One region of the Clostridium oceanicum genome, then DNA from elsewhere that is predicted to be linked to it. Evidence: predicted binding sites of a transcription regulator. Region 1 holds the regulator's gene; each other region holds the start of a gene.
What was found. The regulator Rex, encoded in region 1, represses fermentation and respiration genes when NADH is low (regulators of the CRP and FNR family bind a similar motif). The targets are predictions, from matches to a motif close to ATTGTTAANNNNTTAACAAT.
Positions count from the first base shown of each region.

Region 2: ABDZ71_RS09120 (DUF8052 family protein) is a predicted target of Rex. The motif match lies at 4,062-4,081, and genes of this name have one in related genera.
Region 3: ABDZ71_RS17620 (glycerol dehydrogenase) is a predicted target of Rex. The motif match lies at 4,087-4,106, and genes of this name have one in related genera.

Region 1 covers NZ_BAAACG010000003.1:56,716-62,192, forward strand. The annotation lists gene ABDZ71_RS02030 (DNA-3-methyladenine glycosylase family protein) at 1-308, opposite strand, end outside; gene gltA (NADPH-dependent glutamate synthase) at 435-1,820, opposite strand; gene ABDZ71_RS02040 (sulfide/dihydroorotate dehydrogenase-like FAD/NAD-binding protein) at 1,820-2,710, opposite strand; gene ABDZ71_RS02045 (redox-sensing transcriptional repressor Rex) at 2,940-3,569, opposite strand; gene abc-f (ribosomal protection-like ABC-F family protein) at 3,770-5,477, shown strand, end outside.
Region 2 covers NZ_BAAACG010000008.1:656,662-662,138, reverse strand. The annotation lists gene ABDZ71_RS09140 (NAD(+) synthase) at 1-997, opposite strand, end outside; gene ABDZ71_RS09135 (NfeD family protein) at 1,566-2,030, shown strand; gene ABDZ71_RS09130 (SPFH domain-containing protein) at 2,036-2,980, shown strand; gene ABDZ71_RS09125 (alpha/beta hydrolase) at 3,104-4,015, shown strand; gene ABDZ71_RS09120 (DUF8052 family protein) at 4,265-4,777, shown strand; gene ABDZ71_RS09115 (carbon starvation CstA family protein) at 4,790-5,477, shown strand, end outside.
Region 3 covers NZ_BAAACG010000019.1:242,596-248,072, forward strand. The annotation lists gene ABDZ71_RS17605 (YhgE/Pip family protein) at 1-811, opposite strand, end outside; gene ABDZ71_RS17610 (S-ribosylhomocysteine lyase) at 1,281-1,739, opposite strand; gene ABDZ71_RS17615 (methyl-accepting chemotaxis protein) at 1,924-3,921, shown strand; gene ABDZ71_RS17620 (glycerol dehydrogenase) at 4,134-5,237, shown strand; gene queC (7-cyano-7-deazaguanine synthase QueC) at 5,423-5,477, opposite strand, start outside.

The sequences.
Region 1 (5,477 bases):
TGAACTGCTTGTTTTAGTATTGGGTCTTTTTTTAAAGAATTTTTTATATCACTGTAGTCTCTATTTAAATCAAAATATTCAAGCCAAATACTATGAAAATCATCTTCTGTAGTGTTATATATTATAACATCACAATCTTTTTTTTCTAACTCTATGACCCTACCTTTAGCTACTCCTATATATGATCCTGATTCTTCTTTATACCATCTAAAACACTGACCGCATTCAAATATATGATCAAGCTCAAAGTTTTTTACATTTTTTAATATTATTCCATCCTTTAAACTTTCAATTTTATCAAAATCCATATTATTTCATCCTCATCCCATTATATTAAAAAAATTAAAAGCTACACTAAAATTAGTATAGCTTTTAACTTATTTTAACCTTTTTTTAAATATTGTCAAGTAACATTTATTGTTAATTCAAAAGAACTATTTATTAGATAAGTATTCGTCGATTGATTTAGCTGCATTCTTACCTGCACCCATAGCTAATATAACTGTAGCTGCTCCTGTTACAGCATCTCCCCCTGCAAATACTCCTTCTTTAGTAGTAACCCCTGATTCTTCTTTAGCTATAATACATCCTCTTTTATTAGCTTCTAAACCTTCTGTTGTTGAAGCTATAAGTGGATTTGGAGAAGTTCCAAGAGACATAATTACACTGTCTACATCTAATATAAATTCTGAACCTTCAATAGGAATAGGTCTTCTTCTTCCTGATTGATCTGGTTCTCCAAGTTCCATCTTAATACATTTCATACCTTTTACCCAACCATTTTCATCTCCAATTATTTCTACTGGATTGCATAATAGTTTAAAGTTAATTTCTTCTTCTTTTGCATGATGTACTTCTTCTTTTCTTGCTGGAAGTTCATCTTCTGATCTTCTATATACTACATAAACTTCTGCACCTAATCTTTTAGAAGTTCTAGCAGCATCCATAGCAACGTTTCCTCCACCTACTACAGCTACTTTTTTTCCTACTTTTATAGGTGTATCATAGTCACTTCTAAATGCTTTCATTAAGTTTGTTCTAGTTAAAAATTCATTTGCTGAGAAAACTCCATTTAAATTTTCTCCATCTATACCCATAAATTTAGGTAATCCAGCTCCTGAACCTACAAAAATAGCTTCAAAGTTTTCTTCATCTACTAATTCTTGTAATGTTACTGTTCTACCTATAATTACATTAGTTTCTATCTTTACGCCTAATTTTTTAACATTTTCTATTTCATGTTTTACAACTGTATCTTTTGGTAATCTAAATTCTGGTATACCATAAACTAAAACTCCACCAGGCTCATGTAAAGCTTCAAAGATAGTTACATCGTATCCTTTTTTAGCTAAATCACCAGCACAAGTAAGTCCAGCAGGACCACTACCGATTACAGCTACTTTTTTATTTTTCTTTGGTTCAGTTTTTGATAAATCTATATCATGTTCTCTAGACCAATCAGCTACAAATCTTTCTAATTTTCCTATAGCTACTGGCTCACCTTTTATTCCAAGAACACATTTACCTTCACATTGGCTTTCTTGAGGACATACTCTACCACATACAGCTGGAAGAGCACTATCTTCTGCTATAACTTGAGCTGCTTTTTCAAATTCTCCATCCTTTACGTGTTTTATGAATCCAGGTATGTTTATAGATACTGGACATTTACTTACACACATAGGATTTTTACAATTTAAACATCTGCTAGCTTCTTTAACAGCCTCTTCTTCTGTATAACCTAAACAAACTTCTTTAAAGTTTTTATTTCTTACATCAGGAGCTTGTTCTGATATTGGTATTCTTTTCATTCTATCCATTAATGATCACCATCCAATCCAATATGACATACATGTCCTTCTTTTCTTTCTTGCTCTTCTAAAGCTTTTTTACCTTCTTCTGTCTTATACATTGTTTGTCTTCTCATAGCTTCATCAAAGTCTACTAAATGTCCATCAAATTCTGGGCCATCAACACAAGCAAATTTAGTTTCTCCACCAACAGTAACTCTGCATGCTCCACACATTCCTGTACCATCTACCATTAATGTATTTAAACTAACTACTGTTTTTATATCATATTTTTTTGTAAGCTTAGTTACAAATTTCATCATGATCATAGGTCCTATAGAGATAACTTCATCATATTTCTTATTTTCTTTTTGTATTAAATCTTCTAATAAATTTGTTACTAAACCTTTGTATCCATATGATCCATCATCAGTTGCAACATATACATTACCGGATACTTTTTTCATTTCATCTTCTAATATTAAGTTTTCTTTAGACTTACATCCTATAATTACATCGGCTTTTATACCATGCTCATCTAACCATTTTACTTGAGGATAAACTGGTGCAGTACCAACTCCTCCTGCGATGAAAATAATTTTTTTCTTCTTTAATTCTTCAAGATCTTCATGAACAAATTCAGAAGGTTGTCCTAGTGGTCCAACAAAATCCGCAAAATAATCTCCAACATTATATGTAGCCATCTTATTTGTAGATGCACCTAATGTTTGGAATACTATAGTAACTGATCCTTCTTCTTTGTCATAGTCACAAATAGTTAGCGGTATTCTTTCTCCTTTTTCATCCATTTTTACAATTATAAATTGTCCTGGTTTTGCAGCTTTTGCTACTCTAACAGCTTCTATCTTCATAAGATATATGTTAGGAGCGACTTCTTGTTTTTCTAAAATTTTGTACATACCCTTATTCCCCCGTGAATAAAATAATTTTATAACAATTAAATTATAACACAAAATACGAAAAATTTTTTAAAAATTATTTATATTTTGTATTTTCTAGATATATTTCATAATATTTTAAAATATTCCATAGTAATATGCAAAAAACTCCCTTTAAATTATTAAAGAGAGTTTTTTTAAGTTTTTTCAATTGTTAATACTATAACGATAAAGAACTAAGATATACTTTTTAGTTTTTATTTATTAAACAAGTTAATGTTAATAAACTATCGCTTAAGTGTACGTTTTCCACTACAACGTTATCCGGTACCGATAAATCAACTGGTGCAAAGTTCCAAATACCTTTTACTCCATTTTTAACAAAAATGTCACATACTTTTTGTGCATTTGTACTAGGAACACTTATTATTCCTATGTCTATAGAATTTTCTTGTAGGTATTCTGATAAATAATCAATATCATGTATCTCTATTTCTCTTATCTTAAGTCCTGTAAGTTTAGGATTTGCATCAAATAAAGCCTTTAAATTAAATCCTAACTTTTCAAATCTAGTATAGTTAGCTAACGCCTGTCCTATGTTACCTGCTCCAATTATCACAATATTATATGAATCTGACAATCCTAATATATTACTTATTTGACGATATAATTCGCTAACATTATATCCGTATCCTTGTTGGCCAAAATCGCCAAAGCAATTTAAATCTTGTCTTATTTGTGATGCTGTAAAACCAATTTTTTCACTAAGCTCTTTTGATGATATTCTATCCACATCATTGTTTAAAAGCTCTTGTAAATATCTATGATATTTAGGTAACCTTCTGATAACTGCCATTGAAATATTCTTTTTCTTTTCCATTACTACACCCCTTAATATCATCCTTTACAGTTTCTCTTATATATATTGTACCATATATTTTATAATTATACATTAATACTTCAAAATACCTTACTTATATATTATATTATTTATATCAAAAAAATCAAATATAAAAGTTTAATACTACACAATACTTCTATTCCATAGTAAAATAATATTTGTTAAGGAAGGTGAAACTGATGATAATATTAAGCTGTAAAAATTTAACTAAAATGTTTGGTATTGATTTAATTTTAGATAAAATAAGTTTTAATATAAATGAAGGAGATAAAGTTGGTCTTATAGGTCCAAATGGAGCTGGTAAATCCACTCTATTTAAAATATTAACAAATAATATGACTCAAGATAGTGGTGAAATTTTTCTAGACAAAAGTAAAACTGTAGGATATCTAGCTCAGCATTTATCTTTAGACTCTAATAATTCTATATATGAAGAAACTTTAACAGTATTTAATAAATTAATTAAGCTTGAAAATAAAATATCTGAACTAGAAAATTTAATGAATGAACCTTATGATGAATCTAAAAAAGATTATCATGAAAAAATAATAAAAGATTATACAACATATACAGATTTATATGTAAATAGAGGTGGTTATACTTATAAAGGAGAAATAAATCGTGTTTTAACAGGTCTTGGCTTTTCAGAAAAAGATTTTGATAAAAAAATAAGTATACTAAGTGGTGGTCAAAAAACTAGAGTTGCTTTATGTAAACTACTATTAAGAAATCCTGATGTGCTACTTTTAGATGAACCTACCAATCATCTAGACTTAGATGCTATAAGTTGGCTTGAAGAATATATAACTGCCTATAGAGGAACTGTATTAGTAATATCTCACGATAGATATTTCCTTGATAAAACTACAAATACAACTTTTGAGATTATAAATAAGCATTTGCATACTTATAATGGAAACTATTCTAAATTCATAGAACTTAGAAAAAAAGAATATGAAGCTGAATTAAAAGCTTATAATATTCAACAAGCAGAAATTAAAAGACAAGAAAAAATAATTGAAAAATATAAATCTTTTAATAGAGAAAAAAGTGTAAAAGCTGCTGAAAGCAGACAAAAGAGTTTAGATAAAATGGAAAAACTAGATTCTCCAGATAAAGAACCAGACTCTGTAAATCTTAAATTCGAAACTCAAATTAGAAGCGGAAATGATGTACTGCATATAGAAAATCTTTCTAAAAGATATGGAGAAAAATTATTATTTGAAAATATAGATATTGATATTAAAAGAAGTGAAAAAATCGCTTTAATCGGTGAAAACGGTAGAGGTAAAACAACTCTTTTTAAGATAATTATGGATAATTTACCTAAAGACTCTGGAATAAAAGTTGTTGGTAAAAATGTATTTATAGGGTATTATGACCAAGAACAATCTGACTTAGATGAAAATAAAACTATTATAGACGAAGTATGGGATTCTTTCCCTAAAATGACTACAACAGAAATCAGAAATGCTCTAGCAGCTTTTCTTTTCACTGGAGATGATGTATTTAAAAAAATACACTCTTTAAGCGGTGGAGAAAAATGTAAAATAAATCTACTAAAACTTATGTTATCAAAATCTAATTTTCTATTATTAGATGAACCTACTAATCATTTAGATATTATGTCTCGTGAAGCTCTTGAATCTGCTATATTAAACTATAACGGTACAGTACTTGTAATATCTCATGATAGATATTTTTTAAATAAAGTTATAAATAAAATATATGAATTAAATATAGATGGTATAAATCAATTTTTAGGTAATTACGATTACTACATTCATAAAAAAAATAATCCTAATAGATTTGAATGTGAAACAATAGAAGATGACTCTTCTTGTAGAAAAACTAAAACTCAAATTCAGCATGAAAAGAAAAAGAAAA
Region 2 (5,477 bases), on a different contig from region 1:
AACGGTCTTCTCTTTCAGATTCATTAGAAGGAACAAAAGGATGTTTGCTAACAAATCTATTAAAATTATCATTTTCTATATTATTATTAGAAAATTTAAAGTCTATTTCTAAAGATTCAAAAGGGGTAGCTTTAATATTATCTCTAAAACTAATATTTCTAAGTCTTTCATTATTTAATTTATCTACATCTATAATATGATCAATTACTTCATTTTCTCTTTGAAATCTATTATTTTCTTTTAATATAGATCCATTTTCAGATATTAGTAGATGACCACTAAAAACTAAATCTGTAGAAGATTCATATACACCAGAAGAAGCATATATATATGAAGACATACATCTTGCACTTTGAGAAGAAATTAAGCTTCTTCTATAATCTGCTTTGCTAACAATTTCATTAGAGGCAGATAAATTGCATATGATATTAGCTCCCATAAGAGAAAGATAGCTGCTAGGAGGAATTGTAACCCATAAATCTTCACATATTTCAAAAGCAAATTTAAATATCCCACTTTTAAATATCAAATTAGTTCCAAAAGGTATGTTTTCTTGAAATGGAAGATTAATTTTTTTATTAATTATTCCTATACCTTCAGAAAACCATCTTTTTTCATAGAATTCTGTGTAATTTGGAAGATAACTTTTTGGTACTATTCCTAAAACTTTCCCATTAAATATAACAAAAGCACAATTGTATAAAGAACTATTATATGTAAGTGGAGCTCCTACAGAAATTAATATGTCTTTATTTATAGAATAATCACATATTGATTTTATACCTTCAATAGATTTCTCTATTAGTAAATTTTGATTAAATAATTCTCCACAAGTATATGAAGTTATACATAATTCAGGAAAAACTATAGCTTTTGATTTATTATTTATAGCTTTATCTATGCATATTTTTATATTTTTTAAATTAAAATCTATGTCTGCAATGTTAGTTAAAGGACATGCAGCAGATACTCTTATATAATATTGGTTGCTTTCCATTAAATTTTCCTCCATTTTAAATTAGTTGTTTATTTTAACAATATTATTATCATGTATTAGAAATTTATTGTCAATAAATATAGTTATATGTAGTTGCACAATATAATTGTATATAGTTTAAAATACATTAAGAAAAAATTTCATTAATTAATAAAAATATCTATTTTATTAATGTTATCTTAAGATTATTTACAGTTTAAATAAAGTCTATAGATTTATAATAAAAATATATTAGATTAAATAAATATAGTTATTATAAAAAAGAGAAAAGCTTTTAGTAAAATAATTTCGATTTAAATTTTCTTTAGGCATATAAAAATAAATAATAAGTCAAAGATGCGACGGATATTTTGTGAAATACAATGACTTGAGTTCTGCTAATAGCTCTGCTATTAGTAGGTTTCAAGGAAGAAGTAGTTCACAAAATAAACTAACATACTGACTAGTTATTTATTTGAATACGACTTAATATATACTAAAAACTATATTCAATTATATTAATAGTGTATAATTGTAGTAATATAATGACAGATAACTAATAATAATATTTAAAGGTGAGGAGTTATAGATGGAAAATGGATTAGATTTACTTGTTAAAAATCCTATTTATATTAATATCTTTTGGATTGTAATAGGTACAATAGCATTAATAGTCGATTTACAAACTAGTTCGTTTATGTTTATATGGTTTACTATAGGAGCTATAATTGCTTTGATAGCTCAAGTGTTAGGTTTATCTTTTATAACTCAGTGTATATTATTTGCTATTGTTAGTATAGTTTTGCTTATAGTAGGATATCCTTTAGTAAAAAAATTGATACTAAATAATGTAGAAAATATAGAAGTTACAGAAAAAAAGTATATAGGTAAAATTTTTACAATAGACAAAGATGTGGATGAAAAAGAGTATATAAAATTTAGAGGAATCTATTGGTATGTAAATAATAAGGGGGAGATGATAAAGAAGGGGGATAAAGTTAAAATTATAGATGTAAAAAGGAACAGGCTTATAATAGAAAAAGTTAAGGAGTGATATAAATGAATATAATTTTAATAGTTTTATTTGTACTAATTATAGTTAGTTTAATATTTTCCATAAAAATAGTAAATACAGGATATGTTTATGTAATTGAGAGGCTTGGTAAATATCATAGAACTTTAGAAGCAGGATGGCATTTTATAATACCTTTTGTTGATTTTGTTAGAAAGAAAATATCTAAAAAACAACAAATATTAGATATTGAACCACAGGGTGTTATTACAGAGGATAATGTTAATATATCAATAGATAATGTTATATTTTATAGAATAATGAATTCTAAAGATGCAACTTATAATATAGAAGATTATAAATCAGGTATAGTGTATTCAACTATAACTAATATGAGAAATATAGTGGGTAATATGTCTTTAGATGAAGTATTATCTGGTAGAGATAGAATTAATGCTAAATTACTTGAACAAATAGATGAGATAACAGATGATTACGGAATAAAAATATTATCTGTAGAAATAAAAAATATAAATCCACCAAGAGAAATACAAGATGCTATGGAAAAACAAATGAAAGCAGAAAGAGATAAGAGAGCTGCAATACTTCAAGCTGAGGGAGAAAAACAATCTCAAATTGCAAGAGCAGAAGGACAAAAACAATCTAAAATATTACAAGCTGAAGCGGAAAAAGAAGCTAATATAAGAAGAGCAGAAGGACTTAGAGAATCTCAACTTTTAGAAGCAGAAGGTAAAGCTAAGGCTATAGAAAAAATAGCAGAAGCAGATTCTAAAGCTATAGATAAAGTTAATAGATCTATAATAGAATCTGGTACTGATGAAACAGTAATAGCTTTAAAACAAGTAGAAGCATTAAAAGAAATGGCAAATAATCCTGCAAATAAGCTTATATTACCTAATGAAACTTTATCATCTTTAGGAAGTATAGCAGCTATAGGAGATTTATTAAAAAAAGATAAAAAAGAAAAATAATTTTAATTTATTGTTAAAATAAAGCATTTGTTAATATAATTTGATTTTTGTTTTAATGTTAATAATATATTTTATGTACCTGAGGCATTATTGCTTCAGGTATTTTGCTTGGAGGTAAAGACTGTGTTTAGTGTTGTTTTTATTTTTATTATAATTGTAATAATTTGTGGTTATATTGGTTTTAAATTTTCTAATATAGTATTATATCCTAATACTAGAACTATAAAAGAAACATATGATAAAGAAGTTCAGTGTGGAAGAATAATTGAAAAAGATTTTAATAATTTAAAAAAAGAGGAAATAAAAATAAAGTCCCCCTATGGATATGAGTTATATGGATTATATATTCCAGCAAAAGAAAAATCTTTTAAGACAATAATAATATGTCATGGTATTAAATGTACATTATATAACTCTGTTAAGTATATGGATTTATTTATTAATAGAGGTTTTAATATATTATTATATGAACATAGAAATCATGGGAGAAGTGGAGGAACTAATACTACTTTTGGATATTATGAAAAGCATGATTTAAAAGCTTGGACAGATTGGATTTATGAAAAAAATGGAGAAGATTCTATTGTAGGTACTTTTGGAGAATCAATGGGAGCATCTATTGTGCTTCAAAATTTAGATATAGATAAAAGAGTTAAATTCTGTATAGAAGACTGTGGATATTCTGATATGGAAGAAATATTAAAGGTAAGATTAAAGGAAGATCTTAAACTTCCTGTATTTCCTTTTTTAATTTTAGCTAGGATAGTTAGTAAAATAAGAACAGGTATTAGTTTTAAAGAAGTATCTCCTATAAATAGTGTTAAGAATTCAAAGGTTCCTATACTTTTTATACATGGTAAAAAAGATGGATATGTTCCTAGTAGTATGGCTGTAGATATGTATAACAAAAAAAGTAAGGGGATAAGGAAGATATATATGCCTATTAATGCTGATCATGCACAATCTTATAGCAAAAATAGACATGAATATGATAAAGTAGTAAAAGAATTTTTAGAAGATATATACTTATATTAAAGATTATATGTGGATATAATACAATATTTAACAATTTATAATAATAATTGTTAAAAAAATATGAACTAAAAATTAATACTAGTAAAATGTTTAATTCAAAACCTTAAAAAATAATAAAATTAATAATAAATTAGCTTTAAATTTAATATTGTATTAAATTTAAAGCTAATTTATTATTAAAATGATTTTACAGAAAATTGACTAAATTTTTTCTCGGTGTTATTATAGAGAAAACAGGGGGTATATAAAATGATGAATCCAGAAGATTACATTGAAAAAGTAGAGAATTCTTATAAAACACATTTTCAAATTAAAAAAGATTTAAATTTTTCTAGAGAAAACTTAGATTTATTTGCTAAATGTAAAATTGTTAATATAAGAAGTATGATTACAGAAAAAGACATAATAGATTCTTTTGAAACTAATGAATATTGTTTTGTTAAAGATGTTGAATCTGTTTCAGAAGAATTTTTGCAAAGGTTTTCTAATATGCTTGTAAAAGCAGAGGATGAATATGTTGTACCTCACAAAGATCATAAAAGTTCTTATATAACTGGAATTATAGTTTCTAAAACTCCCGTAGATGAAAAAATGAAGAATTATGTTAAAAAGTTTAAATTTGCTAAAGCTTATAAATTTTATTGGTACGGGTGGTGTGACATCCGTTTAGTGCTAGTAGACCTAGCAAATGAGCAAGTTGTAACTAATAAAGCAGGTAAAATTGTTAGAAAAGTGTATCAAAAACACTTTAATAAAAATTAAGGAGGGGTTGTTTTGAACTCATTAGTCTTACTTTTAACAGGTATTATTTTATTTTTTATAGCTTACCTAACTTATGGCAGATGGTTAGCCAAACACTGGGGTGTAGATGTTAATAAAAAAACTCCAGCACATACAAAGTTTGACAACGTGGATTATTGTCCAGCAGATGCTAAGGTATTACTTGGTCATCACTTTTCATCGATAGCAGGGGCAGGACCTATAGCAGGACCAATACAAGCAGCTATATTTGGTTGGGTGCCTGTAATGCTTTGGATCTTAATTGGTAGTATATTTATAGGAGGAGTTCATGATTTTGGATCATTATTTGCATCTATAAGACATGGAGGAAATTCTATAGGTGAAATTATTCATGCTAATATAGGACAAAAGGGTAAAAAATTATTTAATGTTTTTGCATGGGTTACTTTAGTTTTAGTTGTTGCTGCATTTACGGATATATGTGCTTCCACATTTGCTTTTGATCCTTCAAAACCAAACGTATTAGTAGGAGCTCAAGCAGGAACTGCATCAATACTTTTTATATTACTTGCTATGGTTTTTGGATTTCTTGTATATAGAAGAAATGCACCTTTAAGTATAGCTACAGTATTTGGCGTTGCTTTACTTTTCTTATGTATATACTTAGGATATACATTCCCAGTATTAAAATTAAGTAAACTTCAATGGCAAATAATATTAT
Region 3 (5,477 bases), on a different contig from region 1:
TATTTAATTCTCCTAATCCACTGGTTACTTGATTTGATCCAGAAACCAATTGAGGCATTCCATTTGTTAAAGCTGGTAATTTACCATTTAGCTCTCCAAGTCCATTTGTTACTTGACTTGATCCAGAAACTAATAGTGGAATTTTTTCTGATAACTCTGGCACTTTATCATTTAACTCTCCTAGACCGTTCTTTAAATCTCCAGCACCTTTTGCTAAATCTTTTTCTCCATCTAACAATTCTTTTGTTCCATCTTTTGCATCTTTAAGACCATCTTTAGTTTTATATATACTTTCAATAGCTATTTTCCCGTAATTTTCTGAAATACTTTTTTGAATATTTGATTTAATTTCACTTTTAATATTGTCAGATATTTTAGATCCTATATAGTTCTTTTTATCATTAGATATATATTTTATTTCAGCTTTTAGGGCCCTGCCATCTTTTGCAGTAGCTACCTTACTAGAAAAATTTTCAGGTATTATAAACTCTGCAAAATATTCATCCTTATCCATTCCCTTTTTAGCTTCACTTTCAGAAACAAATTCGAATCCTATATCACTATTATCTTTAAGCTCGTCCACTACATCTTTACCATAATTTTCTCTTTTGTCTTCTAATATGGCTCCTGAATCCTTATTAACTACAGCAACTCTATATTGTGATAAGTTATTATAGGGATCCCAATAGGCTTTTAAATAAAAAAAGCTGTATAAGATAGGTATTATTACTATAGCTATCATAGCTAAGCTTTTAATTTTATTAGAAAACATATCTTTAAGCTGTTTTTTAGCCATTTTTAATGTTTTCATAAAGTATCAACCTCTTTCCTTTCTTTAGTTTTATTTTTTCAGCAGATTTTTGTACTGACTAGTCAGTTTTATTCATACACTATTTATACACCATTTTTCGCTAATATTCAATAGCTTTTTATCCTTTTTTGTAAAATTATAATATTAAAAATATTCAGTTATATTTCTCTTTAAATATTATTAACGTTTTCAAAATAATATGATTCTCTAAATATATAAGAAATGCTATTCTTTATTAAATTAACAACCTATAAATATACTTAATTAATCTTATATATAGTTTATTTACTTATAAAAAAAATATATATTTATCAAAATTATATATACTACTAAACAATAAAAAATAGTATATTTTAGAAAACAATCAATTGTTTTTCAAAATATACTATCCTGTCACTGGCTATTTATTTAATTTATTTAATTTATTTAATTTAATAAATTTTATATTTAATAAAAACTTATCTTCTTTTTATTCTTCACCATATATTTTTAAGCTAAAACCTTTGTCTAAAACATATTTAGCATATTCTTTAGCTCCAAATAAAGATAAATCTCTATAATTTCCACATTGAAGATCATTAGCTGCTGGAATTTCTTTAGCTTCTAATACCTGTTTTAATGCAGCTTCTAATCCATCTCTGATCTCTTTTGTATCTTTTTCTCCCCATACAGATAAATAAAACCCTGTTCTGCATCCCATAGGGGATATATCTATTATTCCATCTATATGCTCTCTTAAGAATCCTGCAAGAAGATGTTCAATTCCATGTAATGCTGCTGTAGGAATAGCTTCTTTATTAGGTTGCATAAATCTTAAATCATATTTTGAAACCTTATCTCCTTTTGATCCTTCTAGTGTACAGCATTTTCTAACAAATGGTGCCTTAACTTTTCTATGATCTAATTGAAAGCTTTCAACTTTCTTCATAAAAAACCCCTCCTTAACAAATTAAAAAACTTAAGTTCAAATATTTTTCACCTATATACCTACTATTTCATAAAATATACTATATAGTATTATATTTAGTGTAAAATTAACTAAAATTTATAGCTTATATACAATTATAAATTTTATCACACTATTGCCCCATTAACAACAAGGAGGGGATTTTATGAAACTAAAGTCAAAATTTTTAAGTTTATTTTTATCTATATCTCTTATCCCCATACTACTAGCAGGTTTTATAACACTAGTATTTCTAAGAAATAAAGCTTTTGATAACGGAAAAATTATTTTAGAAAATCAAACCAATTTAGCTGAAAAAACTATTTACAATACTATTTCTACAATAAATAAGTCCAGTGAAGATATAATATTAAATAAACGAGTTATAAACTATGTTAAAAATGTAAATTCTAATAAATCTGATGAAAAATCCAAACTAGAAGCAAAAAATTATTTTTCGAATAAAATAAATATATTAAGTGAATATAATAATATAAAATTATTGGACAAGTCCAATAAGATTTTGATAGATACAAAAGGAAATAGTGAAAATAAAATTTTAAACGCTGACTATATAAATAAGATGACACAAACAAAAAAGATATCTATATCTAAAGGTGAAAAGAGCACTTCTTCAAAAGATTCTATATTTACTTTAGCCATTCCTATATTGGACAAAGCAAATAATATTGAAGCATCTGTTCTTATAGATATCTCCTTAAACAAACTATCAAAAAAATGTATCAATCCTATAAAAATATGCAACACTGGTTATGTATATGTTTTAAATGAAAATGGGAAAATGTTAATGCATAATGATTCTGATAAATTATTAAAAGATTCCTTTTTAAAGATTGATATAAGTAAAGAAGTTTTAAATTCACCAAATGGAACTTCTGAGTATACTTTTGATGGTGAAAAAAAATTAATGTGTTATGTTAAAAATAAAGATTTAAATTGGATATTTGTTGCTACTGTTCCCACATCTGAACTCACAGCTATATTCTCCAAGGTCTTTAAGTTAGTGTTAGCTATATTTATAATAGTTTCTATAGCTTGTACAATTTTTTCTTTACTTTTTAGTAAAAATCTTTCTACTCCTATTAATAAAATCTCTAAATCTCTTTCTAATATTTCTAAAGGTGATTTAACAGTAAAAACAAATGTAAAAAGAAAAGATGAGCTTGGCATTATGACCGCTAAACTAAACTCTACTTTAAAAAATCTAAGAGATTCTTTTATATCTGTAAAATCTACTTCAAATGAAGTTGAAAAAAGCGCTTCTTTTCTTTCTAATGCTGCAACTGAAATGACTAATTCTGCAAATGAAGTTGCTAATGCTATCCAAGAAGTTGCTGAAGGCTCTTCTCACCAAGCAGAAGATCTTATGACCGTATCTAATTCACTTTCAACTTTTACTGATAAAATGGATTCAGTAAAAGAAATGATTAGTAATGTAAATGAAAAAAGTTTAACTACTAAAAAATATGTAGAAGAAGGTAAAGAAAAAATAGATATAATTAATACCTCTATAAATGAGATAAAATCTTCTTTTGAACTTGTTTCTGATAGAGCTTTTAATTTAACAAATACTTTTTCTAAAGTTCATGATATATCCGATTCAATAAATAATATTGCAAAACAAACAAATCTTCTAGCTTTAAATGCCGCAATAGAAGCTGCACGAGCTGGAGAAAATGGTAAAGGATTTGCAGTAGTAGCTGAAGAAATAAGAAAACTTGCTGAACAATCAGGAAATTCATCTGAAGAAATTATTGATCTTATAAAATCAATATCTAAAGAAAGTTCTGAAGTTATAGAAACAAACAAAAATGTTCAAGAACTATTAGATAACCAAACTTCTTTAGTAAATAATACCTTAGATTCTTTTTCTAATATTGTTTCTTCAGTAGAAGACGTAGCACCACTTATAGAAAAAACTCACATTTTCTTTGGTGAAGTAAATGAATCTAAAGAAACAATAATAGAAAAAATTGAAAATATATCTTCTGTAGCAGAAGAAGTCTCTGCATATGCAGAAGAAATTTCTGCATCTTCTGAACAAATGTTAGCTTCTAGTAAAGAAGTTCAAGAACAGGCTTCTAATACAGATGATTCTTCTGAAAAATTAAAAGATAAAGTAAATCAATTTAAAGTAGATTAATAACAAAACTAGTAGAAATAAATTTATTTCTACTAGTTTTTCATTATAATTATATCTTCATTAACAAATACTAAATAAATAACACACTTATTAAGACTAATAAAAGTTCTAAACTTTATGAATTTTTTTAGTTTTAAAATTATTTTTTTAGTGTTATAATTGGTTATAGTTATTTTTTTAACAATCATTACAAATATAAGGGAGTTGATCTTATGTCTCAAATTATTATTTCCCCTAATAAATACATCCAAGGTAATAATGAATTAAACAATCTATATGAATGCGTTAAAACCCTTGGTACTAAGTTCTTAATCATAGCTAGTAGTAATGGAATAAAAAGAACTAAATCTACAATTGAAAAAAGTTTTTCAAAGTCTAATTGTAAATTAGTTTTTGAAGCATTTAATGGAGAATGTTCACAAATTGAAATAGACCGTCTTAAAGATTGCCTAAAATCTAACGATTGTGATGTTGTCATAGGTATTGGCGGTGGTAAAATATTTGATACAGCAAAAGCTGTAGCTTATTACTCTAATACCCCAGTAGTAATAATCCCAACTATAGCATCTACTGATGCTCCTTGTAGCGCACTATCAGTTATATACACAGATAAGGGTGCTTTCGATAAATATTTACTTTTACCTAAAAATCCTGAAGTAGTACTTGTAGATACTTCAATAGTATCTAAAGCTCCAGCAAGACTTTTAATAGCTGGTATGGGTGATGCTTTAGCTACATATTTTGAAGCAAGAGCTTGTGTAAATTCCAAAGCTTCAACTATAGCTGGTGGAACTGCTACTAAAGCTGCCTTTGCCTTAGCAAAACTTTGCTATGAAACTTTACTTAAAGATGGGCTTAAAGCTAAACTTTCTGTAGAAAATAAAATTTCTACTAAAGCTTTAGAAAATATTATAGAAGCAAATACTTATTTAAGTGGAATAGGCTTTGAAAGCTGTGGTCTTGCAGCTGCTCATGCAATACATAATGGATTTACAATTCTTGAAGAATGTCATAATTTATATCATGGCGAAAAAGTAGCCTTTGGAACAATAGTTCAATTAGTTCTTGAAAATAGTCCTTTAGAAGAAATCGAAGAAGTTATAAACTTCTGCTTAAATATGGGACTTCCTACTACTTTAAAAGACATGGGTATTACTGAACTAAAAGAAAAGGATCTTTTAGAAGTTTCTAAAGCTTCTTGTGCAGAAGGTGAAACTATTCACAACATGCCATTTGAAGTTAGTCCTGAAGATGTATCTGCAGCTATTTTAACTGCCGATAAACTTGGTAACTATTATAAAAATTTAAATAAATAAACCTTATCCTTGCTAATGTATTTTCATTTATATAAATACTCTACTACTCATAAAACCTCACAATTAATTTAAATTGTGAGGTTATTACTTTATATATTTATATCAAAAACAAATATCTATATAAATTTATTTTATATTAAAATCTAACATTTTAAATCAAATATTAAAATCACAATACAACATAGCTATTTTAAATACTTTTCTTCAAAAATTTTATATCCTCTATTTCTAAGTTTACAA